2 linked regions of the Cupriavidus necator N-1 genome follow. The protein of the gene in region 2 interacts with the protein of the main gene of each other region in a pairwise test. Links are inferred from orthologs where the notes say so. Each region holds a gene or a part of one and is shown on either strand. Other genes may lie near its edges.

Evidence for each region.
Region 1: the proteins of CNE_RS12880 (region 2) and lpdA interact in binary tests that used the Escherichia coli proteins (3 or more experiments, as listed by UniProt). The link is inferred for Cupriavidus necator N-1 from one-to-one orthologs.

The regions. Positions count from the first base shown.
Region 1 is NC_015726.1:1,408,198-1,423,424, reverse strand. What follows is about bases 6,203-9,067. They hold lpdA (dihydrolipoyl dehydrogenase), read right to left. Parts: upstream 8,595-9,067; coding sequence 6,810-8,594; downstream 6,203-6,809. Other genes in these bases: CNE_RS06820 (Ntn hydrolase family protein), read right to left, coding at 8,628-9,067; CNE_RS06830 (universal stress protein), read right to left, coding at 6,203-6,493. Outside these bases: pbpG (D-alanyl-D-alanine endopeptidase), read right to left, coding at 1-78; CNE_RS06865 (nitroreductase), read right to left, coding at 351-1,073; CNE_RS06860 (acyl-CoA thioesterase), read right to left, coding at 1,070-1,549; CNE_RS06855 (DMT family transporter), read right to left, coding at 1,622-2,545; CNE_RS06850 (histone deacetylase family protein), read right to left, coding at 2,542-3,462; TIGR01841 family phasin PhaP1, read left to right, coding at 3,822-4,400; amrS (AmmeMemoRadiSam system radical SAM enzyme), read right to left, coding at 4,682-5,770; CNE_RS06835 (hypothetical protein), read right to left, coding at 5,767-5,961; more of CNE_RS06830, read right to left, coding at 6,056-6,202; more of CNE_RS06820, read right to left, coding at 9,068-9,305; aceF (dihydrolipoyllysine-residue acetyltransferase), read right to left, coding at 9,374-11,050; aceE (pyruvate dehydrogenase (acetyl-transferring), homodimeric type), read right to left, coding at 11,218-13,905; CNE_RS06805 (PAS domain S-box protein), read left to right, coding at 14,328-15,227. UniProt on the Escherichia coli protein: Lipoamide dehydrogenase is a component of the glycine cleavage system as well as of the alpha-ketoacid dehydrogenase complexes.
Region 2 is NC_015726.1:2,731,386-2,746,794, forward strand. Bases 5,153-8,199 are described here. They hold CNE_RS12880 (UvrD-helicase domain-containing protein), read right to left. Parts: upstream 7,827-8,199; coding sequence 5,478-7,826; downstream 5,153-5,477. Other genes in these bases: CNE_RS12875 (MFS transporter), read left to right, coding at 5,153-5,434; CNE_RS12885 (valine--tRNA ligase), read left to right, coding at 8,046-8,199. Outside these bases: CNE_RS12860 (IclR family transcriptional regulator), read right to left, coding at 1-711; sauS (acylating sulfoacetaldehyde dehydrogenase), read left to right, coding at 919-2,400; CNE_RS12870 (acyl--CoA ligase), read left to right, coding at 2,397-3,926; more of CNE_RS12875, read left to right, coding at 4,142-5,152; more of CNE_RS12885, read left to right, coding at 8,200-10,913; UTP--glucose-1-phosphate uridylyltransferase GalU, read left to right, coding at 11,043-11,933; CNE_RS12895 (sulfurtransferase TusA family protein), read right to left, coding at 12,022-12,249; CNE_RS12900 (NUDIX domain-containing protein), read right to left, coding at 12,300-12,884; CNE_RS12905 (threonine aldolase family protein), read right to left, coding at 12,932-13,963; CNE_RS12910 (4-oxalocrotonate tautomerase), read right to left, coding at 13,992-14,180; CNE_RS12915 (class II aldolase/adducin family protein), read right to left, coding at 14,233-15,009; CNE_RS12920 (YbfB/YjiJ family MFS transporter), read right to left, coding at 15,153-15,409. UniProt on the Escherichia coli protein: A helicase with DNA-dependent ATPase activity. Unwinds DNA duplexes with 3'-5' polarity. Translocates on single-stranded DNA with 3'-5' polarity. Initiates unwinding more efficiently from a nicked substrate than double-stranded DNA.

The sequences.
Region 1 (15,227 bases), 1.3 Mb from region 2 along the record:
CACCAGGACCGCGGCAGCAACAGCGGACAGGGGTGCGGAGCCGAAGAATCTGGAAAAAATGGAATCAGACCGGAACATGATTCGTTCAGCGCATAGGAATGGCGCTAGTGTAGGAAAGAAAGAAATTGTTAGCAAGATTAAAGACTTACAGACGCTCCTTAAAGTTCGATTTGCAAACATTTCCACATTGTGGAAAAAGCAACCAAAAGGTCACGTTTGCATGCGAACCGCCTCTGGCTTGCCCCGGGCGTACCCGGGTTCACCTTGCTGCCTCCTGGAAACACTCCAGCCAACACAGGGAAGTCACCTTGTATATCGGCATTCATCGTTACACATTGATACAAGCTTTACTATGAGAGGAAACGCGCGAACTCGCTGACCGGTTCACGTTCCGTGGTCAGTTGGTTCTCGATCGCTTCCGGGTCGGCAAAACCCAGTGACATGCCGCACACCACCATTTCCTCCGGCGGCAGCCGCAGGTGACTGCCGATGATCTTGTGGAATTGCGTGAACGCCGCCTGCGGGCAGGTATCGAGCCCCCGCGCCCGGGCGGCGACCATGATGCTTTGCAGGAACATGCCGTAGTCCAGCCAGCTGCCCTGCTCCATGATGCGGTCGATGGTGAAGATCATCCCCACCGGCGCATCGAAGAAACGGAAGTTGCGCGCATGCTGTTCATGCATGCGCGCCTTGTCTTCACGGCTGATCTCAAGCAGCCCGTACAGGTCCCAGCCCACCTTGCGCCGCCGCGACAAGTAGGGATCGGCCCACTCGCGCGGGTAGTACGGATACTCCTCCAGGTACTTGCTGTCGCGCTCGGGGTCTTCGTAGGCGCACAGCACATCGGCGCACAGCTTGGCCTTGGCCTCGCCGGACAGCACATAGACGCGCCACGGCTGCGTATTGGTGCCCGACGGCGCACGGCTGGCCACGGCCAGGATTTCTTCGACGGTCCGGCGCGGCACCTGCGTATCGAGAAAGGCCCGCACCGAACGCCGCGTCAGGATCGCGCGATCCACGCAGTCCACGGCATCCTGCGAACCGAATTGCACCTCGTGGGACATCTTGTTCATCTCCTGTTGCCCCGTTCCCACCCTTGCCCGCCCGCCACCGCGTCGGTCATCACCAACGGCAGCAGCGCCTCGCGCAGCGGCTCGGGCAACGGCACCGGCCGGCGCGTGGCGCGATCGACATAGACGTGGATGAAATGCCCCTGCGCGGCGGCGATCTCGTTGTCGCCGCTGAACAGCCCGACCTCATAGCGCACGCTCGACGTGCCCAGCCTTGCCACGCGCAGGCCGGCCACGACGGTCTCGGGGAAGCTGAGCGACGAGAAGTAGTTGCACTGCGTCTCGATCACCAGCCCGATCGTGTCGCCCGATGTGACATCGAGCACGCCCTGCCGGATCAGGTAGGTATTCACCACGGTATCAAAATAACTGTAGTAGACAACGTTGTTAACGTGGCCATAGACATCGTTATCCATCCAACGCGTGGTGATCGGCTGGAAGTACGGATAGGCACTGCGCGACTCGGCTTGCGGTTTCATGAGACGTGGACGGAACAGGATGGAATAGGAATACTCTGAAGTAGCCGCGTACGCGACTCGAACGCGCCGCGGCTAGCGGCGGATGACAAGTGCGACACCCAGCGCCGCGAGCACCATGCCGGCAGCGGCTAGCGGCGGAAAGCGCTCGCCGAAGAGCAGCCAGGCCATCACTGCGGTAGTGGGCGGCGTCAGGTACATCAGGCTCGACACCTTGGTGGCCGCGCCCTGCCGGATCAGCAGGAACAGCAGCGAGATCGCGCCGATCGACAGCGCCACCACCGACCACGCCATGGCACCGAACATCGCGGCACTCCACTGCACCGCGCGGGTCTCGAACAGGAACATGAACGGCACGCACGCAAGTGCCGCCGCGGCGAACTGGATCACCGAGCCCATGCGCAGGTCGAACACCGGGCAGTAGTGCTTCTGGTAGACCGTGCCGACCGTGATGCTGAGCAAGGCGCCACCCGCCAGTGCCAGGCTTGCCGGCGTGAGCCCGCTGGCACCCAGTTTGTTGGCCACCACCAGTGCCACGCCGGCAATGCCCAGCAGCAACCCCAGCCACTGGCGCGCGCCGATGCGCTCACCCATGCGCGTGGCGATCAGCGCGGTCAGGATCGGCTGCATGCCGACGATCAGCGCCGATACGCCGGCGGGCATGCCAAGCTTGATCGCCGCCCAGACGCCGCCCAGGTAGCCCGTCTGCAGCAGCAGCCCGGCGACGGCGATATGGCCGACGGCGCGCCAGTCCGTTTCCGCCTTGCCTGGCAGGCGCGGCAGCGGCACGCGCGCCAGCAGCACGAATGGCACCATCAGCACCACCACGCCGGCAAAGCGCAGGAACAGGAAGGTCATCGGCTCCGCATACGGCATGCCGTATTTGGCGACGATAAAGCCGGTGCTCCAGATCAGCACGAACAGCCACGGCATCGACGCCACCCACAGGGTGGCGCGGGCGCTTGCCGCTGCGCCGCCTTGCTCCATCACGCCACTCATGAGGCCAGCGCCACCTGTGCATGGCGCGCGTGATATTGCGCGGCTAGGCTCACAGTCTGCGCGTGGACCGCAACCGTATCCTCGATCTGGTTGCCGTAGCCGCCCGCCATCGCCACTGCCACCGGCAACTGGCGTGCATGCGCGGCATCGAACACCAGCCGGTCGCGCCGTGCCAGGCCCGCCAGGGTCAGCCTGAGCCGCCCGAGGCGATCGCCCTCATGCGGATCGGCACCGGCCAGGTAGATGAGCAGTTCAGGATCGAAGCGACTGAACAGCGTGTCCAGCGCCGCCTGCAGCGCCTGCGCATAGGTGTCGTCGTCGCAGCCGTCTGGCAGGCCGACGTCCAGGTTGCTGGCTTCTTTGCGGAACGGATAGTTCTTCTCGCCATGCAGCGACAGCGTGAACACGGAGGGATCGCCTTGCAGGATCGACGCGGTGCCGTTGCCCTGGTGCACGTCCAGGTCGACCACGGCCACGCGGCGCACGGCACCATCGCGCTGCAGCACGCGGGCCGCAATGGCGGCATCGTTGAACACGCAGAAGCCGCCGCCCTTGTCGGCATACGCATGGTGGGTGCCGCCCGCCAGGTTCACGGCAACGCCTTCGCGCAGCGCCGTCCGGCAGGCCTCGATGGTGGCGCCGGCGGAGCGCCGCGAGCGTTCCACCATGGCCTCGGACCACGGGAAGCCGATTTCGCGCTGGCGCGCCGCGTCGAGCGTGCCGGTTGACGCGGCCTGCACGTACCCGGGCGTGTGCGCCAGCAACAAGGCGTCGTCGCCCGCGCGCGGCGCCTCCACCAGGCGCAACCCCGGCACCTGCGCCGCGACGGCATCGCGCAGCATGCTGTACTTGCGCATCGGGAAACGGTGCCCGGGTGGCAGTGGCAGCACAAAGTGGTCGGCGTAGAAAGCGAGCATGGAAGTGGCCTGGGCGGTTCGGTTCACGTCTTGTTGGATTCCCGGCGGCGGCCAGCCGTGCGGGCGCGGGCAATCCGGGATGGTAGCACCCCTGCCCGGCCATCGCCGGAGCGTGCCGGGATAGCGCAGCCGCCACATCCGTACATCGTCTGCAACGCTCTTTTGTGCATCGCACAAAATCCACTTGACATTGAATCCGGCGTCTCTACAATAGGAATTGTTGCGGCGCACCAAACAAGAAATGCGCCTTGACCCACCCACACGCCTGGGCTGGCCGAATCCGGCACAACACCGTCACGGCCCTGACATCTAGGCGGCTTAATTTGCTAGACCTTGAAGTTCACCACTGGAGACCAGCAATGATCCTCACCCCGGAACAAGTTGCAGCAGCGCAAAAGGCCAACCTCGAAACGCTGTTCGGCCTGACCACCAAGGCGTTTGAAGGCGTCGAAAAGCTCGTCGAGCTGAACCTGCAGGTCGTCAAGACCTCGTTCGCGGAAAGCGTCGACAACGCCAAGAAGGCACTGTCGGCCAAGGACGCGCAGGAACTGCTGGCCATCCAGGCCGCAGCCGTGCAGCCGGTTGCCGAAAAGACCCTGGCCTACACGCGCCACCTGTATGAAATCGCTTCGGAAACCCAGAGCGAGTTCACCAAGGTAGCCGAGGCCCAACTGGCCGAAGGCTCGAAGAACGTGCAAGCCCTGGTCGAGAACCTCGCCAAGAACGCCCCGGCCGGTTCGGAATCGACCGTGGCCATCGTGAAGTCGGCGATCTCCGCTGCCAACAACGCCTACGAGTCGGTGCAGAAGGCGACCAAGCAAGCGGTCGAAATCGCTGAAACCAACTTCCAGGCTGCGGCAACGGCTGCCACCAAGGCTGCCCAGCAAGCCAGCGCCACGGCCCGTACGGCCACGGCGAAGAAGACGACGGCTGCCTGATAGCAGTCTGCGTTGAAGATGGACCGGCTACGGCCGGTCCGTTGCCAAAGCATATCGACGCCTGGCGTTTGCGGTGTGCTTTGCCAACGATGAAGGTAGTGCCCTGACTGAGTTGCACCGGCGCTGCCTTGTCTGCCGATGTCTCCTCGGTACCGCGGTCTCCTTGTCCAAAGGTATCGTTAAACCCGACCTCTACAGGTCGGGCTTTTTTTTGCGCTTCCCCCTTCCACCAGGTTGGTCCCAGCGACCTGCGGCTGTGGGCCCTGCGCCTGCATGCCGGCTTATTCCCCGATGTACACAGGAATCCGCCGCCGCCCGAACTGACGCTCAAAATTCCCGAAACGTCCTGCAATCTGCGCAAAGCAGTCCGGGCAAGTTCCCGTGGGCGTCAGGCGATAGCTTTCGATCGCATGCCAGTCGCGCACAATGAGCTGCGCGCGGCAAACAGGGCAATACGTGGTGGCACCGGCAGTATCGTGGACGTTGCCGGTGTAGACGTAATGCAGCCCCTCCGCCAACGCGTGCTTGCGAGCGCGCGCAAGGGTGGAGCATGGTGTCGGCGGCACGTCGCGCATCTTGTAGTCCGGATGGAATCCGGTGAAGTGCAGCGGAACGTCGGGGCCAAGCTCCCTGGCGATCCACTGGGCCTCGGCGCGAATCTCGTCATCGCTGTCGTTCTTGCCGGGAATGAGCAGCGTCGTGATCTCCAGCCAGACATCGGTTTCGTGTTTCAGGTACTGGAGCGTCTCCAGTACCGGCTGCAGGTGCGCCCCGGTGAAGGCAACATAGAACGCGTCGGTAAAGCCTTTCAGGTCGACGTTTGCCGCATCCATCCTGGTGTAGAAATCACGCCGCGCCTGGGCGCCCATATACCCGGCGGTCACTGCCACCGCCTTGATCCCCAGTTCGTGGCAGGCATCGGCTACGTCCATGGCGTATTCGGCGAAGATCACCGGGTCGTTGTAGGTGAAGGCCACGCTCTTGCAACCATGCGCCGCCGCCGATGCGGCGATCGCTTCGGGCATGGCCGCATCGGCCAGGGTCTCCATCTCGCGCGATTTACTGATATCCCAGTTCTGGCAGAACTTGCAGGCCAGGTTGCAGCCGGCCGTGCCGAACGACAGGACGGCGGAGCCCGGGTAAAAGTGGTTGAGCGGCTTCTTCTCGACAGGATCGATACAGAAGCCCGACGAGCGGCCGTAGGCGGTCAGCACCATCCGATCGCCGACCCGCTGGCGCACGAAGCAAGCGCCGCGCTGCTCGCCGTGCAGGCGGCAGTTGCGCGGGCACAGGTCGCATTGCATGCGGCCGTCATCCAGGAAATGCCAGTAACGGCCGGGGTAGCTCCCTGAACCGGGCACATCCTTCATGGATGGTCCTTGTGCGGCTTGCTGATCACGGTTACCGACAACACATCCAGGTCGAAGAACGGGCTGTCCGCCGGAGGCGGGGGCAATCCGGCACCCCAGCCGGCGATGGCATGCTTGATGTACTCTGCCATCTGCTCGTCGGCAACGTCCCTGGGCTGGTCGATCATCACGACATAGCGGCGAGTGCTCATGGCGGATCCTTTATGGCGCCCATGACAGGCAACCATGGTGGCATCACGAACGTGTCCGGCATCATCGATCCCGGCGACCCCGTTCACGCGGCGTTCAGCGATATACCAGCACCGGAATCTTGCTGTGGGTCAGTACCTTCAGGGTTTCGCTGCCGATCAGCAGACCCTTCACACCCCTGTGTCCATGAGATGCCATGACAATCAGGTCACAATCCTTTTCTTCGGCAGCCTTGATGATGGCATCGTAGGGGTGGTCGTCGACCACGCTGCTGGTGTCACAAGGCACGCCTGCCGCGGCGGCCTCTCGGGCGATGCCGTCCAGGTATTTCGATGCGTCCTCGAGGACCGCCTCTTCGAACTGCTCTCGGGTGTCGGTGAGCATTTCGGTGTGGTAAGTCGTGATGTGGAAATCCGGGCAGGCGCGCACCGCCGTAATGCTGGCTTGCGTCTCCTGCGCGAACACCAGTGCCTTGCGAAAGGCCGCTTCGGCCAGTGCGGAGCCGTCTACCGCAACAAGAAGATGCCTGAACACGTCGTGCCTCCTTGTCAGCTGAACGGTAGCCACACGGGGGGCCACCGGATCCCGCCAGCAGACATCTGGCAAGCGAACGGCCGCGTGCGAATATGCAGTGCCGCCCTCGGTTGCATTGAGGTGCATGCCGGCTGCATTCAGTATAGGCAGCGAAGATCTTGCGCCGCTCCTGTCGCAAACTGCATCCCGGCCGCGATGCAAGCGGTTGTGGCACCAGATCTCGCGGACGCCGCCAAATCCTGGCGGTTAATTGCATAATTGCCCATGAGAAAGCCCGCCTGGACAGGCGGGCTTTCTCGCTTGCGGCGACCGGCGCTCAGCGCTTGCGCGGCGGCGGCACGTCAGTACACGTACCTTCATAGATCTCCGCCGCCATGCCGATCGACTCACCCAGCGTCGGGTGCGGATGGATGGTCTTGCCGATATCCACCGCGTCGGCGCCCATCTCGATCGCCAGGCAGACCTCGCTGATCAGGTCGCCGGCATGCGTGCCGACGATGCCGCCGCCGATCACGCGATGGGTTTCCTCGTCGAAGATCAGCTTGGTGAAGCCCTCGTCGCGGCCGTTGGCGATGGCGCGGCCCGAAGCCGCCCAGGGGAACACGCCCTTGCTGTACTTGATCCCATTCGCCTTGCATTCGTCTTCGGTCAGGCCGGCCCAGGCCACTTCCGGATCGGTGAAGGCCACCGACGGGATCTGCTTGGCATCGAAGTAGGCCTTCTCGCCATGGGCGGCTTCCGCCGCCACGTGGGCTTCGTGCACGGCCTTGTGCGCCAGCATCGGCTGGCCGACGATATCGCCGATCGCAAAGATATGCGGCACGTTGGTGCGCAACTGATTGTCGACGTTGATAAAGCCGCGGTCGGTCACGGCAACGCCTGCCTTCTCGGCGCTGATGCGCTTGCCGTTGGGCGAGCGGCCTACCGACACCAGCACCAGGTCGTAGCGCTGCGGCTCGGCCGGTGCGGCCTCGCCTTCGAACTTGACGTAGATGCCGTCCGATTTGGCTTCCACGCCGACGGTCTTGGTCTTCAGCATGACCTTGCCGAAGCGGTCCTTGTTTTTCTTTTCCCAGACCTTGACCAGGTCGCGGTCAGCGCCGTTCATCAGGCCGTCGAGCATTTCCACGACGTCGATGTCGGCACCCAGCGTGCTGTACACCGTGGCCATTTCCAGGCCGATGATGCCGCCGCCAATGACCAGCATCTTGTTGGGCACTTCGGGCAGCTCCAGCGCGCCGGTCGAGTCGACGATGCGCGGGTCTTCGGGGATGAAGGGCAGCTTCACCGCCTGGCTGCCGGCGGCGATGATGGCCTTCTCGAAACGGATCACGGTCTTCTTGCCGGTGGTCTGCTTGCCCTCGCCTTCAGTCAGCTCCACCTCCAGGTGATGCGGGTCGAGGAAATTGCCGACGCCGCGCACCACCTGCACCTTGCGCGCCTTGGCCATGCCGGCCAGGCCGCCGGTCAGCTTGCCGACCACCTGGTTCTTGTAGTGGCGCAGGCCGTCCAGGTCGATCTTGGCTTCGCCGAACAGGATGCCGTGCGCAGCCAGCGCCTTGGCTTCGTCGATCACGGCGGCGTTGTGCAGCAGCGCCTTGGACGGGATGCAGCCCACATTCAGGCAGACGCCGCCCAGGGTGCCGTAGCGCTCCACCAGCACGGTGTTCATGCCCAGGTCTGCGGCGCGGAAAGCGGCCGAATAGCCGCCGGGGCCGGCGCCCAGCACCAGCATCTCGCACTGGATATCGGCGCCGCCGCTGTGGCTGGCGGCGGCAGGAGCCGGGGCCGGAGCAGCCGCCGCGGGTGCGGGAGCCTGCGCCGGTGCCGGGGCTTGCGCGGGCGCCGGGGCGGCCGCGGCCTGCTGGGCCTCGATGGTGCAGATCACCGCGCCCTGGCCGACCTTGTCGCCGACCTTGACCTTGACCTCAACCACCTTGCCGGCGGCCGACGACGGCACGTCCATGCTGGCCTTGTCGGATTCCAGCACGATCAGGGACTGTTCCACTTCGACCGTGTCGCCGGCCTTGACCAGCACCTCGATCACTTCCACCGCGTCGAAATCGCCGATATCCGGCACCTTGACTTCGATCACACTCATGTTTGCTCCTCTATGCGCGCCCGCCTCTCGGCTTCAGGGCGCGCCGTCGTTGTTGGTTGCCGCGCTGTCGGGTGCTGTATTGCCGGTCGACGGATTGCCACCCGCGGTACCGCCAGCCACCGCCGCCGGTGCGGCGTCACCCTCGTGCAGCCGCACGGTGTGCACCTCGATCGGCCCCGCCGAACTCTTGTCGAACTCCACGCCCGCATCGACGCCGATACGCGCGATCTCGCCCGCATCCAGGTCCGGCCGGTCATAGACCGCATGCATCGCGCCCAGCGCGTAGTTGCGGCCCGAGCCGATGCCCCAGAAGCGGTCGAACGAAAACACCTCGCGGTACGAATAGACGCCGAAGATGCCCGCCGGATTGGCGATCAGGCATACGATCTGCGACGACTCGTAGGGATCGTCCTCGTCTTCCTTGGTGTTGACGAAATAGTCCGACTTCAGCTTCTCATGCACCTTCAGGAAGGTGCGGAACACGTCGTCGCGCGAGCCCAGCCGGCACTCCTCGCCCAGCCCCGCCAGCAGCGTGCGCATGACCGGGAAGTGCGCGGTGGTCCCGGCCAGCGCGATAAAGCCGTCGCCCACCGGGAACACCTTCTGGTTGCGCTCGTAGGCACGCGACAGGCGCGTGTCGCCAAAGGTGACCAGCGCGTCTGCCGCGATGGCCACCTCGGCGCCCTTCCTGACGACCACGCAGGTAGTCATGGCTCGCTCCCGGTTGCGCGTGGTGCGCCGGGCAGGCCAGGCCGTCGGCCTGCCCGGCGCAACCCCGCTTACAGCAGGATCCGGCGGAAATCCGCCAGCAGTTGCCCGAAGTACGTGTTGAAGCGCGCGGCCTCGGCACCGTCGATGACGCGGTGGTCCCACGACAGCGACAGTGGCAGCGTCAGGCGCGGCACGAACTGCTTGCCGTCCCACACGGGCTTCTGGTACGACTTGCACACGCCCATGATGGCCACTTCCGGCGCATTGATGATCGGCGTGAAGTACGTGCCGCCAATGCCGCCCAGCGACGAGATCGAGAAGCAGCCGCCCTGCATCTGGTCCGGCTTGAGCTTGCCGTCGCGTGCCAGCTTGGCCAGTTCGTTCATTTCCTGGCTGATCTCCAGCACGCCCTTCTTGTCGGCGTCCTTGATCACCGGCACGACCAGGCCGTTCGGGGTGTCCGCGGCGAAACCGACGTTGAAGTACTTCTTCAGCACGAGGTTGTCACCGTCCAGCGAGGCATTGAAGTTCGGGAACTTCTTCAGCGCCGCCACCGTGGCCTTGATCATGAAGGCGAGCATCGTCACCTTGATGCCGGCCTTTTCGTTTTCCTTGTTCAGCTGGACGCGGAAGGCTTCCAGTTCGGTGATGTCCGCTTCGTCATGGTTGGTGACGTGCGGGATCATGACCCAGTTGCGGTGCAGGTTGGCGCCCGAGATCTTCTTGATGCGCGACAGGGCCTTGCTTTCGACCTCGCCGAAGCGGGTGAAATCGACCTTCGGCCACGGCAGCAGGCCGAGCTCGCCACCACCGGCACCAGCCGCGGCGGCCTGCGCGGGCGCGGCGGCCTGGCCGCTCATCACGCCCTTGACGTAGCCCTGCACGTCTTCCTGGGTGATACGGCCCTTGGGGCCGGTACCCGGCACGCGCGACACGTCCACGCCCAGCTCGCGTGCGAACTTGCGCACCGAGGGGCTGGCGTGGGCGGCCTTGCCGATTGCGCCAGCGGCGGCCGGCGCGGCAGCAGGCGCTGCGGCCGGAGCCGGGGCGGCGGCTGCGGGGGCCGGCGCCGGTGCGGGCGCGCTGGCAGCCGGAGCCGGAGCCGGTGCCGCGGCGGCAGCGGCCGGGGCGGCGGCTGCGGCGGCGCCTTCCAGGATCAGCAGCAGCGTGCCTTCGGCGACGTTGTCACCGACCTTGACCTTGACTTCCTTGACCACGCCGCCTTGCGGCGACGGCACGTCCATGGTGGCCTTGTCGGACTCCAGCGTCACCACGGCGTCTTCGGCATTGATGGTGTCGCCCGCCTTGACGTGAACTTCGATGACCGGCACGGCGTCGTAGTCGCCGATATCAGGCACCTTCACCTCGATGATGCCGCCACCGCCAGCCGGCGCTGCGGCCGGAGCCGGCGCGGGGGCTGCGGGGGCTGCGGCGGCTGCCGGGGCCGGTGCAGCGGCGGCAGGCGCCGGTGCGGCTGCAGGCGCGGGCGCAGCAGCGGCCTGGCCGGCCGGCTCCAGCATCACCAGCACCGAGCCTTCGGCGACGTTGTCGCCAACCTTGATCCTGACTTCCTTGACCACGCCGCCCTGCGGCGAGGGCACGTCCATGGTGGCCTTGTCCGACTCCAGCGTCACCAGCGCGTCTTCCGCGTCGATGCTGTCGCCGGGTTTCACATGCACTTCAATGACGGGAACGGCGTCATAGTCGCCGATATCCGGCACCTTGATTTCAATCGCTTGACTCATTCAGTGTCTCCTGGGCAGGCCGGCACGCGCGACGTCCGCAAGCGGCGAGATTACCTTCGCCGCCCGCTTCTGTCACGCCGCCATGCCGCAAGGCGCCGTCCGGGCTCTGGCCGGGGCGCCCGCGGCACGGCGTTGCCGTACTGCGGGGGTTGGTGCTGGCTGCCGGATCAGACCGACATCGGGTTGGGCTTGTTCGGATCGAGGTTGTACTTCTTGATGGCCTCGGCGACCTTGTCGCGGCCGATCGCACCCTCGTCGGCCAGCGCCTTGAGCGCGGCCAGCGTGACCCAGTAGCGGTCCACTTCAAAGAAGTGGCGCAGCTTCTCGCGCGTATCCGAGCGGCCGAAGCCGTCGGTGCCCAGCACCACATAGCGGCGCGGCACGAACGGACGGATCTGCTCGGCAAAGGCGCGTACGTAGTCGGTGGAGGCGATCACCGGGCCGCGGGCCGACTTCAGGCTCTTGGCCACGTGCGATTCGCGCGGGGTCTCGGTCGGGTGCAGCAGGTTGAAGCGCTCGACGTCGTGGCCTTCGCGGGCCAGTTCGGTGAAGCTCGGGCAGCCCCACAGGTCCGACTCCACGCCCCAGTCCTTCTTGAGGAGGTCAGCAGCGGCGATCACTTCGCGGAAGATCGTGCCCGAGCCCAGCAGCTGCACGCGCGGCGCGTTGCTGTTCTCGACGCCCTTGCGGAACTGGTACATGCCCTTGACGATGTCCTGCTCTACGCCAGCCGGCATTTCCGGATGCTCGTAGTTCTCGTTCATCACCGTCAGGTAGTAGTAGACGTCTTCCTGCTCGGCGTACATGCGGCGCAGGCCGTCCTGCATGACCACCGCCAGTTCGTACTGGAAGGTCGGGTCGTACGAGATGCAGTTCGGGATGGCGGCGTGGAACACGTGCGAGTGGCCGTCTTCATGCTGCAGGCCTTCGCCGTTCAGCGTGGTGCGGCCGGCGGTGCCGCCCAGCAGGAAACCGCGCGAGCGCATGTCGGCAGCGGCCCAGCACAGGTCGCCGATCCGCTGGATGCCGAACATCGAGTAGTAGATATAGAAGGGGATCATCTGCACGCCGTGCGTCGAGTACGACGTGGCGGCGGCGATCCAGTCGCACATGGCGCCGGCTTCGTTGATGCCTTCCTGCAGCACCTGGCCAGTCTGCGATTCCTTGTAGAACATCAGCTGGTCATGGTCTTCCGGCACGTACTTCTGGCCTTCCTGGTTCCAGATGCCGACCTGGCGGAACAGGCCTTCCATGCCGAAGGTGCGCGACTCGTCCGGGACGATGGGCACCACGTGCTTGCCGATCTGCTTGTCTTTCAGCAGGGTGTTCAGGATACGCACGAAGGCCATGGTGGTGGACACTTCTCGGCCCTCGCCGGTGGCCTTCAGCAGCGCCTCGAACGCGGACAGTTGCGGGACCGGTAGGGCTTCGGCCTTCTGGCGGCGGGCCGGCAGGTAGCCGCCCAGGTTCTGCCGCGCCTGGCGCATGTATTCCAGTTCCTTCGAACCTTCCGGGAAGGTGATGTACGGCACATCTTCCAGCTGGTCGTCGGCAACGGGGAGATTGAACTGGTCGCGGAACTTGCGGATCGCGTCCACCGGCATCTTCTTCTGCTGGTGGGCCACGTTCATGGCCTGGCCGGCGTCGCCCATGCCATAGCCCTTGATGGTCTTGGCCAGGATCAGCGTGGGCTGGCCCTTGTGCTCGCTGGCAGCCTTGTAGGCGGCGTAGATCTTGTGCGGATCGTGGCCGCCGCGGTTCAGGCGCCAGATATCGTCGTCGGACCAGTCGGCCACCATCGCCTTCAGTTCAGGCGTGTTGAAGAAATGCTCGCGGACGTAGGCGCCGTCCTTGGCCTTCATAGTCTGATACTCGCCGTCGACGCATTCCATCATGCGCTTCATCAGCAGGCCCTTGGTGTCGCGCGCCAGCAGGGAATCCCACTTGCTGCCCCACACCACCTTGATCACGTTCCAGCCGGCACCGCGGAATTCGGATTCCAGTTCCTGGATGATCTTGCCGTTGCCGCGCACCGGACCGTCCAGGCGCTGCAGGTTGCAGTTGATGACGAAGACCAGGTTGTCGAGTTTCTCGCGGCCGGCCATGCCGATCGCGCCCAGCGATTCCGGCTCGTCGGTCTCGCCGTCGCCCAGGAAGGCCCAGACCTTGCGGTCGCCGGCCTTGGCCAGGCCGCGGCTGTCCAGGTACTTCATGAAGCGGGCCTGGTAGATGGCCATGATCGGGCCCAGGCCCATCGACACCGTCGGGAACTGCCAGAAGTCCGGCATCAGCCATGGGTGCGGGTAGGACGAGATGCCCTTGCCGTCCACCTCCTGGCGGAAGTTGTCGAGCTGGTCCTGGGTCAGGCGGCCGAGCAGGAAGGCGCGCGAATACACGCCCGGAGCCGAGTGGCCCTGCACGAAGACCAGGTCGCCGCCGCTGGCTTCCGACGGGGCGCGCCAGAAGTGGTTGTAGCCGACGTCATACAACGTGGCAGCCGAGGCGAACGACGAGATGTGGCCGCCGACGTTGGTGTGCTTGTTCGCGCGCAGCACCATCGCCATGGCGTTCCAGCGGGTGTACGAGCGGATGCGGTGCTCGATGTCCTGGTCGCCGGGGATGCGGGCCTGCTGCTCGACCGGAATCGTGTTGATGTACTGCGTCTCGGCGTGGAACGGCTGGGTGACGCCGTTCACGCGTGCGTATTCGATCTGCTTGTCGATCAGGAAAGCGGCGCGCGCCGGACCTTCGGCGGCCAGGACGCCCTGCAGGGCGTCGAGCCATTCATGGGTCTCCTGGGGATCGGCGTCGTTGGCGCTCGAGGCGCCGAGAATCTGCTCTGGTACGGCGGACATGACTGTCTCCTGGGTGAATTCTTTGCTTCCGCGCCCGCGCTGGCAGCGCCTGGACACGACTTTACGTATGACTCGCACCGACTTGCGGATCCGGTGCCATGCCGCCTTGCATCGGGCCGCCGCCGGGAAACCTGTTCCGGTCTCTCCGCGCGGCAGGCACATGGCTACCGCCCGCATTCTGGGGTCGAACCGATTCTATGGAAGCGCAAAGTCCAACACAAGTGAAATTTTCAAATTGCGATATCGTTTTTTATAATGTGGAATTATGCGGCAGCGCACCAAGAATCACCACCGGACCGGCCCGCCATGCGCCATAAGCCTGCCCGCACCGGCCGCAGCAGCAATGTTTTCATTGGCGCTTTCCCCAAGCGACGCACCGCAATAATCTCGGTACACTGGTCGGTCAGCCGTCAATCCCTCCCATGCCGTTTTTCGACCGACTTCTCTCCAGCCTGCGTGCAGCCATGCTTCCTCCCGACGCGTCGGGATCAGCCAAGGCGGCCGGAGGCGATCCCGCGCACGCCCCTTCGCCGGCGGCCGGACTGGGGCCGATCGAGGCGCTGGGCCCCGACGACGGCGCCCCCGTGGCCGCACCGCGCGGGCTGTGGTGGCTGCGCTGGCGCAACCTGGTGGCCACCAGCTGGTTCATGTTCATCCCGCTGGTTGCCATCGTACTGTTCACGGTGGCCATGGGCGTGATCCTGTGGTCCCTGCACGAGACCGAGCGCCAGCAGCAACGCGACGCCCTGTACCGCGACGCCGCCTGGGCACAGCAGCGCGTGCGTCTGTCGCTGCTGAGCAACCAGGACCAGCTGGCCTCGCTGGCGCGCGACATCGCCGCCGCGCAGCTCGAGCAAGGCGCCTACCGCACCGCGGCGCAGGAAATCCTGCGCGAAAACCCCGAGATCGTCTTCATCAACTGGCTCGATGCCACCAAGCGCGGCCGCTGGTCGCTGCCATCGACCTCGGAATTCGCCAGCCGCCTGCGCGAGACCCAAGACCAGCCGCTCGAGCCCGAAGTGCTCGACACCTTCGACGCCGCGCGCGAGACCCAGCGCGTGGTCTATTCGCGCCCGCTGGTCAACGACCGCGGCGACAGCTTCATGCTGATGGAAGTGCCGATCGTGCGCGACAACGAGTTCCTCGGCACGCTCGGCGCGCTGTACTCGATCAACGGCATCCTGACGCACCTGCTGCCGCCCGAGCTGACCGAGCGCTACCGCTTCTCGCTGATCGACAAGAACAACCAGACCCGCGCCAGCACCTCATTGCGGCCAGTGCCGGGCAATGCGCTGTCGTACGAGGTGCTGCTGGATCCGCCG
Region 2 (15,409 bases):
CGGCACGAATCCCATCAGCTGGTCCATCGTCATGCGCGCCATTGGCACCTGCACGGCAATCGCCGCGCAGGCGCGGGTCCGGTTGCGCATCACCGGCACCGCGACCGCGATCATGCCTTCCAGGTTTTCCTGATTGTTGACCCCTAGGCGCCGCTGCCGCGTCTCGGCCAGTTCCGCGTGCAAGGCCTCGGCATTGGTGATGGTGTGCGCCGAGTGCGCGCGCAGCGGCAGGCTGGCAACCAGGCGCTGGCGCTGCGCGCTCGGCAGGAACGCCAGCAGCAGCTTGCCGCTGGCGGTGCAGTGCAGCGGCACCCGCGAGCCCGGCTGCAGGTGCATGCGCAGCGGCCATTGCGTTTCCACGCGGTCCAGGTAGACCACGTCGTCACCGGACAGCATGGTCAGGTTGCAGGTCTCACCAATCTTGTCGACCAGTTGCTGCAGGATCGCATGGCGCGCCGCCGCCGGACCTGCCTGCATCAGCACATTGACGGCCAGCTGCCGCACGCGCGATGAGCACTCGTAGTGGCGGTTGCCAGCCGTGCGCGACACCAGCCACGTGCTTTCCAGCTGCTTGAGGATGCGGTGGACGGTCTGCTTCGGCAACTCGATCGCCTGCACGATGGCCGCCAGCGACAGGGGTCCGTCGGCCGCGGACAGGATCTCGAGAATGCGGAAGGCGCGCACCGCGGCGGCATTCGAGTGATTGCTCATGGATCAAATTTAAAGGATTCCGGGACGCATGGCCGTCCCGAAAACTGAATTCTGGATCGCACCCCGGCTGCGCGCTCGCGAAAGCGCACAAATTGGGACGGCCTGTCTGCCCCGCTTCACTAGATTCGATCCAGGGCCGCCGATGGTGCCGCGAAGTGCACGACAAAGCGCGGTGGCCCTAACTGTCCAAACCGCGGAGTCGAATCCATGAGTGTGCAAATACTGCATCGCCGGCAGTCCAACAATTCCGATTTGCCCTTACCGACGGCATCCCTGCCCGCGCAGCCAGCGCAAGCCGCGGCCGAAGCCGTCGCTGCGGTCGTGGCCCGGGCCAGGCAGGCGCAGCGCGAGTTCGCGCGTGCCGACCAGGCCACCGTCGACACGGCAGTCGCCGCTGCGGCGTGGGCCATCATGGAGCCCGCGCGCAACCGCCAGCTGGCCGAGCGTGCCGTCGCCGACACCGGCCTGGGCAATGTCGACGACAAGATCCGCAAGAACCACCGCAAGACGCTGGGCCTGCTGCGCGACCTGCATGGCCGCAAGACGGTAGGCGTGATCGCACAGGATGCGGCAGCCGGCATTACCGAGATCGCGCGGCCCGTGGGCGTGGTGGCGGCCATCACCCCGTCGACCAATCCCGCGGCCACGCCGGCCAACAAGATCATCAACGCGCTCAAGTGCGGCAACAGCGTGATCGTGGCGCCGTCGCCGAAGGGGCAGGACACCTGCGCGCTGCTGCTGTCGTTCATCCACGCCGAGTTTGCCCGCGCCGGCCTGCCCGCCGACCTGGTCCAGATGCTGCCCGCGCCGGTCTCGAAGGCCGCGACGGCAGAGCTCATGCGGCAGGCTGACCTGGTGGTCGCGACCGGCTCGCAGGCCAACGTGCGCATGGCCTACACCTGCGGCACGCCGGCTTTCGGCGTGGGCGCCGGCAATGTGGCATCGATCATCGACGCCAGCGCCGCGCTGGATGACGCGGCCGCCAAGGTGGTGCGCTCCAAGACCTTCGACAACGCCACCAGTTGCTCGTCGGAGAACAGCCTGGTCGTGCTCGACGCCGTCTACACGCCCATGCTCGACGCCCTGGCGGCGGTCGACGGCGTGCTGCTCACGGCTTCGGAGAAAGCGCGGCTGCAGGCGCTGATGTGGCGCGACGGCAAGCTCGCCGGCACCTTCACGGGACAGAGCGCGGCCCGCATTGCCGAACTCGCCGGGCTGGAACGCGTGCGCGCGCTGCAGCCCGCGATGCTGCTGGTGGAAGAAGCCGGCGTCGGCAGCGACTACCCCTTCTCCGGCGAAAAGCTCTCGCCCGTGCTGACGCTCTACCGCGCCGCCGACTTCGCGGCGGCGGTCGAGCGCGTGGCGAGCCTGTACGCCTATATGGGCGCCGGGCATTCGGTCAGCCTGCATTCGTCCAACCCGCGTCATGCGCTGCAGCTCGGGCAGGAACTGCCGGTGGCGCGCGTGATCGTGAACCAGGCGCATTGCTTCGCCACCGGCGGGAATTTCGACAACGGCCTGCCGTTCTCGCTGTCGATGGGCTGCGGCACCTGGGGCGGCAACAACTTCTCGGACAACCTCGGCTGGCGCCAATTCCTGAACATCACCCGCATCGCCGTGCCCATCGCCGAGCACGTGCCCGATGAATCGGACCTTCTGGGCGATTACTTCGCGAGGGTCGGCAAATGAACGCGCGCACGGAACCCGAAGTGTTCGACACGCTTGCCGCGCTGATGGCCGTGCGTGCCGCGCAGTGGCCCGACAAGCCCTACCTGTTGTCCCCGGACAGTGGCCATGCGCTCACGTTCGGCGCGCTGGCGGCCGACGCCGGCATGCTCGGCCGCCGCTATGCGGCAGCCGGCCTGGGCAGCGGGCAGACGGTGTCGGTGTACCTGCCCAACGGCGAGCAGACCGCGCGGCTCCTGCTCGGCACCATGGCTAGCGGGCTGGTCGTCAACCCGATCAACCTGCTGTGCCAGCCAGCGCAGCTGCGCTACATCCTTGCGCATTCGGATACCCGGCTGGTCTTCACCTGGCCCGACGGAGAAGCCGCCATCCGCGAGGCCCTGCGCGAGACCGGGCTGGACGTGCCGGTGATCGTCACCGCGCCCGACGCCAACAGCCTGCCGGCACTGCCCGCCACGCATGACGCTGCGTCGCCACTGCCCCCACCCCAGCCGGACGCGCCCGCGCTGCTCATGTACACGTCCGGCACCACCGGCACGCCCAAAGGCGTGCTGCTGACGCAGCGCAACCTGATGGCCAATGGCGCCAACGTCAGCCGCGAGCACTGCCTCGGGCCGGCCGACCGGGTGCTGGCGACGCTGCCGCTGTACCACATCAATGGCCTGGTCGTGACCGCGATCGCGCCGCTGGTGCATAGCGGCTCGGTGGTGATGCCGATGCGATTTTCCGCCGGCGCGTTCTGGCAGGACAGCGCGCGCCACGGCTGCACCTGGCTGAACGTGGTGCCGACCATCATCGCCTACCTGCTGAACGATCCGCACGGCCAGGCCCCGGCCGGCGTGCGCTTCTGCCGCTCGGCCTCGGCGGCGCTGCCGCCCGAGCATCACCGCGCCTTCGAGGCGCGCTTCGGCATCGGCGTGATCGAGACCATGGGCATGACCGAGACTGCCGCACCGGCGTTCAGCAATCCGCTCGACCCGGGCCGGCGGCGCATCGGCAGCATCGGCCAGCCTTCTGGCACGCGCGCACGCGTGCTCGGTCGCGACGGCAAGCCGGTGCCTGACGGACGGGTCGGCGAGATCGTGCTGCAGGGCGAGAGCGTGATGGCGGGCTACTACAAGGCGCCGGACATCACGCGCGAGGCCTTTACGCACGACGGCTGGCTGCGCACGGGCGACCTCGGCTACCGCGACGCCGATGGCTATTTCTACATCACCGGGCGCGCCAAGGAACTGATCATCAAGGGCGGCGAGAACATCGCCCCGCGCGAGATCGACGAGGCGCTGCTGCGCCATCCGGCCGTGCTCGAAGCCGCGGCGGTCGGCGTGCCGGACCCGGCCTACGGGCAGGAGATCGTCGCCTACGTGGTCATGCGCGAGGCCGCGCACTGCGACGACGCAGCGCTGCGCGCGCATTGCCTGCGCGAGCTGGGCCGCTACAAGACGCCGAAGGAGTTCCGCTTTATCGCCGAGCTGCCGCGCGGCCCGTCCGGCAAGGTGCAGCGGCTGAAGCTGCTCGACCACGTCTGAACCTTCCCTCCCTTTCCACAACCCTAGCCAAGGAGCCTGCCCGACCAGAATCCACCAGACCAGGAGACACGACTCAAGACTGCAGACAGATTGCTCAAGGACGGGGCAGCGCGGCCGGCGCCGCGCCCCGGCCGCGCCGCAAGCGCATGGCTACGGACCGTGCGCCGGCCGCCGCCCCGTCAACACCACGCGCGCGCCGCGCATAGGAGGTGGTTATGAAGCAACGCATCAAGACCCGGCACATGATCCTGGGCGTCATGTGCCTGATGTATTTCATCGCCTATATCGACCGCGTCAACATCTCGGTCGCCGCCCCCCTGATCCGCGAGGAAATGGGGCTGACCACATCGCAGCTGGGGCTGGTGTTCTCGGCCTTTGCCTACCCCTATGCCGCCATGCAGATCCTCGGCGGCTGGATGGCCGACAAGTTCGGGCCCAAGAAGGTGCTGATCGTGCTGTCGTTGATCTGGGGCGTGGCCACCGTGCTGACCGGCTTCGCGGGCAGCGTGCTGATGCTGGTGGTGTTGCGCTTCGTGCTGGGAATCGGCGAAGGCGGTGCATTCCCGACCGCGACGCGCGCCTTCACCTACTGGATGCCGGTGGCGGAGCGCGGTTTCGCGCAGGGCATCACCCACAGCTTCGCGCGGCTGGGCGGTGCGATCACGCCGCCGATCGTGCTGGTCATCGTGGCCGCCGCCGGCTGGCGCGAAGCCTTCATCGTGCTGGGCGCGGTCAGCCTCGGCTGGACCTTGCTGTACGCCTTCTTTTTCAAGGATTCGCCCGACAAACACCGCCGCGTGACGGCGCAGGAGCTGCAGGAAATCGGCTACCGGCGCGGCGATAGCCAGCAGGCAGCCAAGGTGGCCACGCCGTGGCGGCGCCTGTTCCGGCGCATGTGGCTGGTGACCTTCGTCGACTTCTGCTACGGCTGGTCGCTGTGGGTCTACCTGACGTGGTTGCCCTCGTACCTGAAGGAGGCGCGCGGCTTCGACCTGAAGCAGCTGGCCTTGTTCACGGCATTGCCACTGATGGCGGGCGTGGTCGGCGACACGCTCGGCGGCGTGCTGTCGGACCGCATCTACCGGCGCACCGGCAACCTGCGCCTGGCGCGCGGTTCGATCCTGTTCGTGGGGCTGGCCGGCTCGCTGATGTTCATCGTGCCGATGACCTCTACGGGCGATGCCGTCAACGCCGTGATCCTGCTGTCGCTGTCGTTCTTCTTCCTGGAGCTGACCAACGCGGTGCTGTGGAGCCTGCCGCTGGACATCGCCGGCAAGTACGCCGGCACCGCGGGCGGCATGATGAACACCGGCTTCGGCGTAGCCGGCATGGTGTCGCCGGTGGTATTCGGCTACCTGATCGAGCGGACCGGCAGCTATGACCTGCCGTTCATGATCTCGGCGGCGCTGCTCGGGGTTGGCGCGCTGGCCTCGCTGTTCATCAATCCGCTGCTGACGGTGGACAGCCCCGACGAAAAGGCTGGCGAGGTCCGCCACGCCCTGCCCTGAGCCGCCCGGGGCGCGGCATGGCGCGCAGCGAAGCCGGACCCGCTCAGTCGATCGTGTCCAGCTTCGCCACCGACAGCGCCAGCCACTTGGCGCCGTTGCGCTTGAAGTTGATATTGGCGCGTGCGTCCGTGCCTTCGCCTTCCAGCGCGGTGATCACGCCTTCGCCAAACTTGTTGTGGAACACCGACTGCCCCACCCGGAAGCCGGTGCCGGCCTCGCGCTTGGCATCGGCATAGCCGTTGCCGTTGTCCATGCCGCCGGTGGGGCGCGTGCCGGTATAGGGCACGTCCTCGGGCTTGCGGAACCAGTCGCGGCCCCAGGCGCTGTCGCGCTCCTGGCGGCGCACGCCGCCGTAGCCCTGCGCCGGCGGCGTCAGCCACTTGAGCGAGGCCTCGGGCAGTTCCTCGAAGAAGCGTGAGCGCACGTGGTAGCGGGTCTGGCCGTGCAGCATGCGGCTTTGCGCGAACGACATGTAGAGCCGCTTGCGCGCACGCGTGATCGCCACGTACATCAGGCGGCGCTCTTCTTCCACGCCGTCCGGGTCCATCATGCTGTTCTCGTGCGGGAACAGGCCCTCTTCCATCCCGGTGATGAAGACCACGTCGAATTCCAGCCCCTTGGCCGCGTGCACGGTCATCATCTGCACCGCGTCCTGGCCGGCCTGGGCCTGGTTGTCGCCGGCTTCCAGCGAGGCATGGGTCAGGAACGCGACCAGCGGCGTCATCACCACCGGCAGCGCTTCCGGATCCAGCACCTGCTGGGCCTGGTCGCCGTCGGCCAGTGCCGGGGCGGCGGGGCTGCGGTCAACCGGAATCACCGCGGCCAGCGCTTCCAGGCCGTAGCCTTCCTCGACCACGAAGGCCTGCGCGGCGGTCACCAGTTCCTGCAAGTTCTCGATGCGGTCCTGGCCTTCCTTCTCGCCCTGGTAGTGGGTGATCAGGCCGCTGTGGTTGATCACGTACTCGACGGTCTCGGCCAACGTCATGCGGCGGGTATCGTCGCGCATCTTCTCGACCAGGCGCGTAAAGGCCGCCAGCTTGCTGCCGGCCGCGCCGGGCACGTAGGCCACCGCCTCGGCCAGCGCGCAGTCGTACTGGCGCGCCATGTCCTGCAGCACTTCCAGCGAGCGCGCGCCGATGCCGCGCGCCGGGAAGTTGACCACGCGGCCAAAGGCGGCATCGTTGCGCGGATTCTCCAGCAGCTGCATGTAGGCCAGCGCGTGCTTGATTTCGGCGCGCTCAAAGAAGCGCAGGCCGCCATAGACGCGGTACGCGATGCCGGCCGAGAACAGCGCATGCTCGATCACGCGCGACTGCGCGTTGCTTCGGTACAGGATGGCGATCTCGGCGCGGCTGGCGCCCTGCGCGATCTGGTCGCGGATCTCCTCGATGATCCAGGCGGCTTCCTGGCCGTCAGAGCCGCCCTGGAACACCCGCACCGGCTCGCCATGGCCGGCGTCGGTGCGCAGGTTCTTGCCCAGGCGGCGCGCGTTGTGCGAGATCAGGTGGTTGGCCGAATCCAGGATATGCCCGTGCGAGCGGTAGTTCTGCTCCAGCTTGATCAGCCGGCGCACGCGGAACTCGTGCTCGAAGTCGCGCATATTGCCGACGTTGGCGCCGCGGAACGCATAGATGCTCTGGTCGTCGTCGCCGACGGCAAAGACTGCGGCCGGGTTCTGCGTGCCGTAGCCGGCCAGCAGCTTGAGCCACTGGTACTGCAGCACGTTGGTGTCCTGGAACTCGTCGACCAGCACGTGGCGGAAGCGGTGCTGGTAGTGCTGGCGGATGGCGTCGTTGTAGCGCAGCAGCTCGTAGCAGCGCAGCAGCAGCTCGGCAAAGTCGACCACGCCCTCGCGCTGGCACTGCAGGTCGTAGGCCGCATAGAGGTCGACAAAGCGCTTGTTGAAGTCGTCGTTGGCCTCGACGTCGGCCGGGCGCAGGCCCTGCTCCTTGGCATTGTTGATGAAGTACTGCAGGTTCTTGGCCGGGTACTTCTCATCGTCGACGTTGAGCGACTTGAGCAGCCGCTTGAGCGCCGAAAGCTGGTCCTGGCTGTCCAGGATGGCAAAGGTCTGGGGCAGGCCGGCGTCGCGGAAATGCGCGCGCAGCATGCGGTTGCACAGGCCGTGGAAGGTGCCGATCCACATGCCGCGGGTGTTGATCGGCAGCATCGACGACAGCCGCGTCTGCATTTCCTTGGCGGCCTTGTTGGTAAAGGTCACCGCCAGGATGCCCGCCGGTGAGACCCGGCCGTTCTGGATCAGCCAGGCGATGCGCGTGGTCAGCACGCGGGTCTTGCCGCTGCCCGCGCCCGCCAGGATCAGCGCCGGCTCGTCAGGCAGGGTGACGGCGGCTAGTTGTTCGGCGTTCAGGTTGGCAAGCAGGTCGGACATCGGATGAGCCTTGTGGATTGACGGCAATTATACCGGCGGGCCCTGTCGCGCAAGTCACATCCGGCGGGGCCGGATGGCCAGGAAATAGGCACCAGCCTGCCACCCCCGTATAATTTAACGTTTTACTGGCGCAATGCCGGCCGCCGACGGCCGCCGCCGCGCCAGGCGCAGGCCGAAGCACCCTGCGACGACCCCCGACGCCAATATCCACATCCCAGCATGACCGCCCAAGACCAGTCCCTCGCCAAAAGCTTCGAACCCGCCGCCATCGAGGCGAAATGGGGCCCCGAGTGGGAGAAGCGCGGCATCGCCCAGCCGACCTTCGACCCTGCCCGCCCGGACTTTGCGATCCAGCTGCCGCCGCCCAATGTGACCGGCACGCTGCATATGGGCCACGCGTTCAACCAGACCATCATGGACGGCCTGGCGCGCCATGCGCGCATGAGCGGCGCCAATACGCTGTGGGTGCCGGGCACCGACCACGCCGGCATCGCCACCCAGATCGTGGTGGAGCGCCAGCTCGAGTCGCAGGGCGTGTCGCGCCATGAGCTGGGCCGCGAGAAATTCACCGAGAAGGTCTGGGCCTGGAAGGAAGAGTCGGGCTCGACCATCACCCGCCAGGTGCGGCGCATGGGCGCTTCGATCGACTGGAGCCGCGAGTACTTCACGATGTCGCCCGAGATGTCGAAGGCGGTCACCGAAGCCTTCGTGCGCCTGCACGAACAGGGCCTGATCTACCGCGGCAAGCGCCTGGTCAACTGGGACCCGGTGCTGGGCACCGCGGTGTCGGACCTGGAGGTCGACAGCGTCGAGGAAGAAGGCTCGCTGTGGCATATCCACTATCCGCTGGTCGAGGCTGACACCAAGGGTGGCCTGACCCACCTGACCGTGGCCACCACCCGCCCCGAAACCATGCTGGGCGACGTGGCCGTGATGGTCCACCCGGAAGACGAGCGCTATGCGCACCTGATCGGCAAGTTCGTGCATCTGCCGCTGACCGAGCGCCAGATCCCGGTGATTGCCGACGAATACGTCGACCGCGAGTTCGGCACCGGCGTGGTCAAGGTGACCCCGGGCCATGACTTCAACGACTATGCGGTGGGCCAGCGCCACAACCTGCCGCAGCTTTCGATCCTGACGCTGGACGCGAAGATCGTTGCCGACGCCCCCGCCGCCTACGCCGGCCTGGACCGCTTCGACGCGCGCAAGGCCATCGTCGAGGACCTGGACAAGCGCGGCCTGCTGGCCGAGGTCAAGAAGCACAAGCTGATGACCCCGCGCAGCGAGCGCACCGGCAGCGCGATCGAGCCGATGCTGACCGACCAGTGGTTCGTCGCCATGAGCAAGCCGGCGCCGGAAGGCACCTTCTACCCGGGCCGCTCGATCGCCGAGGTGGCGCTGGAAGCCGTGCAGAGCGGCGAGATCAAGCTGGTGCCGGAAAACTGGATCAGCACCTACAACCAGTGGCTGGGAAATATCCAGGACTGGTGCATCTCGCGCCAGCTGTGGTGGGGCCACCAGATCCCGGCGTGGTACGACGATGCCGGCAACTGCTTTGTCGGCCGCACCGAAGACGAAGCGCTGGCCAAGGCAAGGGCCGCCGGCAGCACCGGCAGCCTGCGCCGCGAGGAAGACGTGCTCGACACCTGGTTCTCGTCGGCGCTGGTGCCGTTCTCCTCGCTGGGCTGGCCGGGAGAAACGCCCGAGATGCATCACTTCCTGCCGTCGTCGGTGCTGGTGACCGGCTACGACATCATCTTCTTCTGGGTGGCGCGCATGGTCATGATGACCAAGCACTTCATCGGCAAGGTGCCCTTCCATACCGTCTACGTGCACGGCCTGGTGCGCGATTCGGAAGGCAAGAAGATGAGCAAGTCCGAGGGCAACACGCTGGACCCGGTGGACCTGATCGACGGCATCGACCTCGACACGCTGCTGCAGAAGCGCACCACCGGCCTGCGCCGCCCCAAGGACGCGCCCAAGATCGAGAAGAAGACGAAAAAGGAATTCCCCGAGGGCATTCCCGCCTTCGGCGCCGACGCGCTGCGCTTCACCTTCGCGTCGCTGGCCACGCTGGGCCGCAACGTCAACTTCGATACCGGCCGCTGCGAGGGCTACCGCAACTTCTGCAACAAGCTGTGGAACGCGACCCGCTTCGTGCTGATGAACACCGAGGGCCATGACTGCGGCATGGGCCCGTGCAACCACGACTGCGGCCCGGACGGCTATCTGGATTTCTCGCAGGCCGACCGCTGGATCGTGTCGCTGCTGCAGCGCGTGGAAGCCGAGGTCGAGAAGGGCTTTGCCGAATACCGCTTCGACAATATCGCCAACGCGATCTACAAGTTCGTCTGGGACGAATACTGCGACTGGTACCTGGAGCTGGCCAAGGTGCAGATCCAGAACGGCACCGAGGCCCAGCAGCGCGCCACGCGGCGCACGCTGCTGCGCGTGCTCGAGACCGTGCTGCGCCTGGCGCATCCGATCATCCCGTTCATCACCGAAGAGCTGTGGCAGAAGGTGGCCCCGCTGGCCGGCCGCGCCAAGGGTGATGGCTCCGAAACCATTGCGCTGCAGCCCTACCCGCTGCCGGCGGTCGCCAAGATCGACGAGCAAGCCGAGCAATGGGTTGCGCGCCTGAAGGAAGTGATCGATGCCTGCCGCAACCTGCGCGGCGAGATGAACATCTCGCCGGCCCAGCGCATCCCGCTCTACGCCGAGGGCGACAGCGCCTTCCTGAAGGCGGCTAGCGCACATATCCAGGCACTGGCGAAACTTTCCGAGGTGCGCGTCTTCGAAGATGAAGCTGCCCTGCAGGCTGAAGGCGCCGGCGCGCCGGTCGCCATTGCCGGGGGCAACCACCTGCTGCTGAAGATCGAGATCGATGCCGCCGCCGAGCGCGTGCGCCTGTCGAAGGAAGTCGAGCGAATCGGTGGCGAAATCGGCAAGTGCCGCGCCAAGCTGTCCAACGAGAGCTTTGTCGCCAAGGCACCGCCTGCCGTGGTGGCGCAAGAGACGCAGCGCCTGGCTGATTTCGAGCAGACGCTGGCCAAGCTGCAGGGCCAGCTGCAGCGGCTGCCGGCCTGACGGCACGGCGGCCGCATTCACGCCCCTGCCTGCCGGGGGTTCTGTCCGGCTTCGTCAGACAGAACCGGACAGACGGCGCCCGCAATGGCTGGCAGGGTTATGGACTGGAATCTGAGAGGTACACCTGATATGGAAAATCGCGTCACCAAGGCTGTGTTCCCGGTTGCGGGCCTGGGCACTCGCTTCCTGCCGGCCACCAAGGCCAGCCCCAAGGAAATGCTTCCGGTGGTGGACAAGCCGCTGATCCAGTACGCCGTGGAAGAAGCCATGGCCGCCGGCATTACCGAGATGATCTTTGTCACCGGCCGCTCCAAGCGCGCCATCGAGGACCATTTCGACAAGGCCTACGAGCTGGAAGTGGAGCTTGAGGCCAAGAACAAGCAGGCGCTGCTGGACGTGGTGCGCTCGATCAAGCCCGCCAACGTGGAGTGCTTCTACGTGCGCCAGCCCGAAGCGCTGGGCCTGGGCCATGCGGTGCTGTGCGCGGCCAAGCTGGTCGGCGACACCCCGTTCGCGGTGATGCTGGCCGATGACCTGATCGACGGCAACCCGCCGGTGATGAAGCAGATGGTGGATACCTTCAACCACTACAACTGCTCGGTGCTGGGCGTCGAGGAGATCACGCCGGAGCAAAGCCGCTCCTACGGCGTGATCGACGGCCGCGAGTGGGATGCGGACGTGATCAAGGTCTCGGGCATCATCGAGAAGCCGGCACCGGAAGATGCCCCGTCCAACCTGGGCGTGGTTGGCCGCTACATCCTGACCCCGCGCATCTTCGAACACCTGCGTGACCTGAAGCCGGGCGCCGGCGGCGAGCTGCAGCTGACCGACGCGATCCAGTCGCTGCTGGGTCAGGAGCAGGTGCTGGCCTACCGCTACCAGGGCCGCCGCTATGACTGCGGCAGCAAGCTGGGCTACTTGAAGGCGACCGTTGAATTTGCCTTGAAGCACCCGGAAGTCGGGGCTGACTTCAGCGCCTACCTGGAATCGCGCGAGCACCTGACCGGCATCGGCAGCTGATCGCGCTGGCCCTGCAAACAAGGAAAAAGCCGCTTTCGAGCGGCTTTTTCCTTGTGCAGTCCCGCCAGGTGCGGGAGCCGTATGCCGGTCAGCGGCGGCGCATGTAGAACACAAACACCTTGTCCACTTCCGAGTGCGACAGCAGCTCATTGCCGGTCTGCTTGGCAAAGGCCTGGAAATCGCGCGTGGCGCCGGGATCGGTGGCCAGCACCTTGAGCACGTCGCCGCTGGCCATGTCGGCCAGGGCCTTCTTGGTGCGCAGGATCGGCAGCGGGCAGTTCAGGCCGCGCGCATCCACTTCTTTCTGGAACTCCATTCGTCTCTTCCTTCGATTCTGGGGGCTGGGCGGCTGGCCGGAGGCCAGCCTCACCACCGGTATTGTAGCGAACCCCCGACCAGGCTGAAGTCGTGCGGGCGGCGCGGGTCGGGAATGTCGGCGCCGGTCTGGCGGTCGAAGAAGCGCACCGGATAGCCGCGCGCGGCCAGCCAGTCGGCCACCGCGAAGCCGGTGCCGGCCGACCAGACGCGCACATCCTCCGGCGCCACCAGCTTGTAGTCGGCCAGTTCCTCGGACAGCGCCACGGTGCCGGTCGCCTTGACGTGGTAGGCGATGATCAGCTCGTTCTTGCGCATGAACTCGTAGACGCCGATCAGCGACACCGACTCGGTATCGAGGTTGGTCTCTTCCTTCAGTTCGCGCGCCACGCCCAGCTCGGGCGGCTCGTCGCGCTCCAGGAAGCCCGTCACCAGCGCGAACATGGTCTCCGGCCAGGCGGCATTGCGCGCCAGCAGCAGCTTGTCCTGATACTCCACCACCGCCGCCAGCACCGGCAGCGGGTTGTTCCAGTGCACAAAGCCACAGTCCTGCTGCACGCAGGCGTGGCGTTCGCGCCCGGACAGCGGCAGCACCTCCAGCGGCGCGCCGCACTGCGGGCAGAATCGGTATTGCATTTGGGGGCTCCTGAAGGGGTCTCGTCGTTATAGGTATGGGATGCCGGTCAGGCGCCGCACGCCGTGCGCATATCGGTGGCCAGCGCCTCAACCGTCTGCGGCTGCAGGTCCCATGAACACATGAAACGGCAGCCGCCAGCGCCGATAAAGGTATAGAAGCGCCAGCCCCTGGCGCGCAGCGCCTCGATCGCGGGCAGCGGCAGCTCGGCGAAAACGGCGTTGGACTGCGTCGGGAACATGATGCGAACGCCCGGAATATCGCTGATGCGCTGCTGCAGCAACTGCGCCATCGCATTGGCATGGCGCGCGTTGGCGAGCCATACGTCGTTCTCGAGCAAACCCAGCCACGGCGCGGAGATAAAGCGCATCTTCGACGCCAGCTGCCCGGCCTGCTTGACGCGGTAGGCAAAGTCCTCGGCCAGGCGGCGGTCGAAGAACACCACCGCCTCACCCACCGGCAGGCCGTTCTTGGTGCCGCCGAAGCACAGCACGTCGACGCCGGCGCGCCAGGTGATCTCGGACGGATGCACGCCCAGCGACGCCACCGCATTGGCAAAGCGCGCGCCATCCATATGCACGCGCAGCTGGCGGCGCTTGGCGATGGCGGCGATCGCGCGCACCTCTTCCACGCTGTAGACGGTGCCGACTTCAGTCGACTGCGTCAGCGACACCACCTTGGGCTTGGGGTAATGGATATCGGAGCGGCGCGTGACCAGCGCCTCGACCGCGTCCGGCGTGAGCTTCCCGTCGGCGCCGGGCGCGGTCAGCAGCTTGGAGCCGTTGGAGAAGAACTCCGGGCCGCCGCATTCATCGGTCTCGATATGCGCCAGCTCGTGGCAGATCACCGAGTGGTACGACTGGCACAGCGCCGACAGCGCCAGCGAGTTGGCCGCCGTGCCGTTGAACACGAAGAATACTTCGCAATCGGTCTGGAACAGCTCGCGGATACGGTCGCAGACCTTCTGCGTCCAGGTATCGTCGCCATAGGCCTGTTCGTGGCCGCTCGCGTTGGCTTCCAGGAAATACTTAAGCGATTCGGGGCAGAAGCCGGCGTAGTTGTCAGAGGCGAAGTGCTGCATGGTGTTCAGTGTGGGGCTGCGTGGAACCTTACTTCTTGTCGGCCCAAAGCTCGCCGCCGGTGGCCCAGTTCTCGCGCTTGATGTCGGTGATGATGATGTCGACGGCCGAGGCCGAGCAGCCCAGGGTTTCGCAGCTGACGCGGGTCACTTCCTCGACAAATTTGCGCTTCTGCTCGATGGTACGGCCCTCAAACATTTCGACGTGGAAAGTCGGCATGCAATGCTCCTTTGATGAATGTGGTTGAGTCGCGGCGGGAAACCAGTCCCGCTCAGTCCCGGTATGAAGGATCGATTCTATCCAGTTTGCGCAGCAGCGCGGGCCACTCCATCACGCCTTCGACGGCGCCGTTGTCGTAGAGCTGCTCAGAGGTCTTGTCCGCCACAGCCGCGCCGGGCTGCACCAGCGCACCGCCCGCCTGCGCGGCAATCTGGACCTCGCAGGCCTTGATCAGCGTCGCCATCAGCACATAGGCCTCGGCCACGGTGCGGCCCACCGTCAGCGTGCCGTGGTTGCGCAACAGCATGGCCGGATGCGCACCCAGCGATGCGGTCAGCCGCGCGCCTTCGGCCGGGGTGAAGGCCAGGCCCTCGTAGTCGTGATAGGCCATGCGGCCGTGGAAGCGCATCGCATGTTGCGACAGCGGCAACAGCCCGGCGGCCTGTGCCGATACGGCAATGCCGGCGGTGTTATGCAGGTGCATCACGCACATCGCGTCGGCGCGTGCCGCATGCACCGCGGCGTGCAGCGCAAAGCCGGTCACATTGACCGGATGCACGGTCTCGCCGACGACCTCGCCGCGGCCGTTGATCTTGACCAGGTCGCTGGCGCCGATCTCGTCGAAGGCAAAACCGAAGGGATTGATCAGGAAGTGGCCGGGCTCGCCCGGCACCGTGGCGGAGATATGGGTGTAGATCAGGTCATCCCAGCCCTCGCGCGCGGCCAGGCGGTAGGCGGCGGCAAGGTCGACGCGCACGCGCTGTTCTTCGGCGGAAACGGGCTGGATGGGGGCACCCGCGGCACGCGCGGGCTGCAAGGCAAAAGACATGGGGTCGCTCCTGCGCCGCCCGGTCTCGCGTGCCGGGTACGGCCCCGGCCTTCTGTGCCGCGCCACGGGCTGCGCGCTGGGCGCGGCAGCCGCTCGCGTGGCGCGCCTGGCGGCAAAGGCAATACTTTAGCGCACCTTGCCGATCAGCTCCGGGCGGTCCCCGCCGGCCAGGCGCGGCGCATCCAGGCGAACACCAGCGCGCCGAGCAGCAGCGCCGCTGCCGCGCACGCCAGTGAACTGGCGAAGCCCCCGGTGCGTGCCACCAGCGCGGTCGCCAGCGGCGGCCCGGCGATCTGGCCCAAGCCGTAGGATGCCGTCATCAGGCCCATCAGCCGCGCCGCGTGCGGCCCCCACAGGCGCCGCGCCTCGCGCATCGCAAAGGCCACCAGCGCGGTGAACG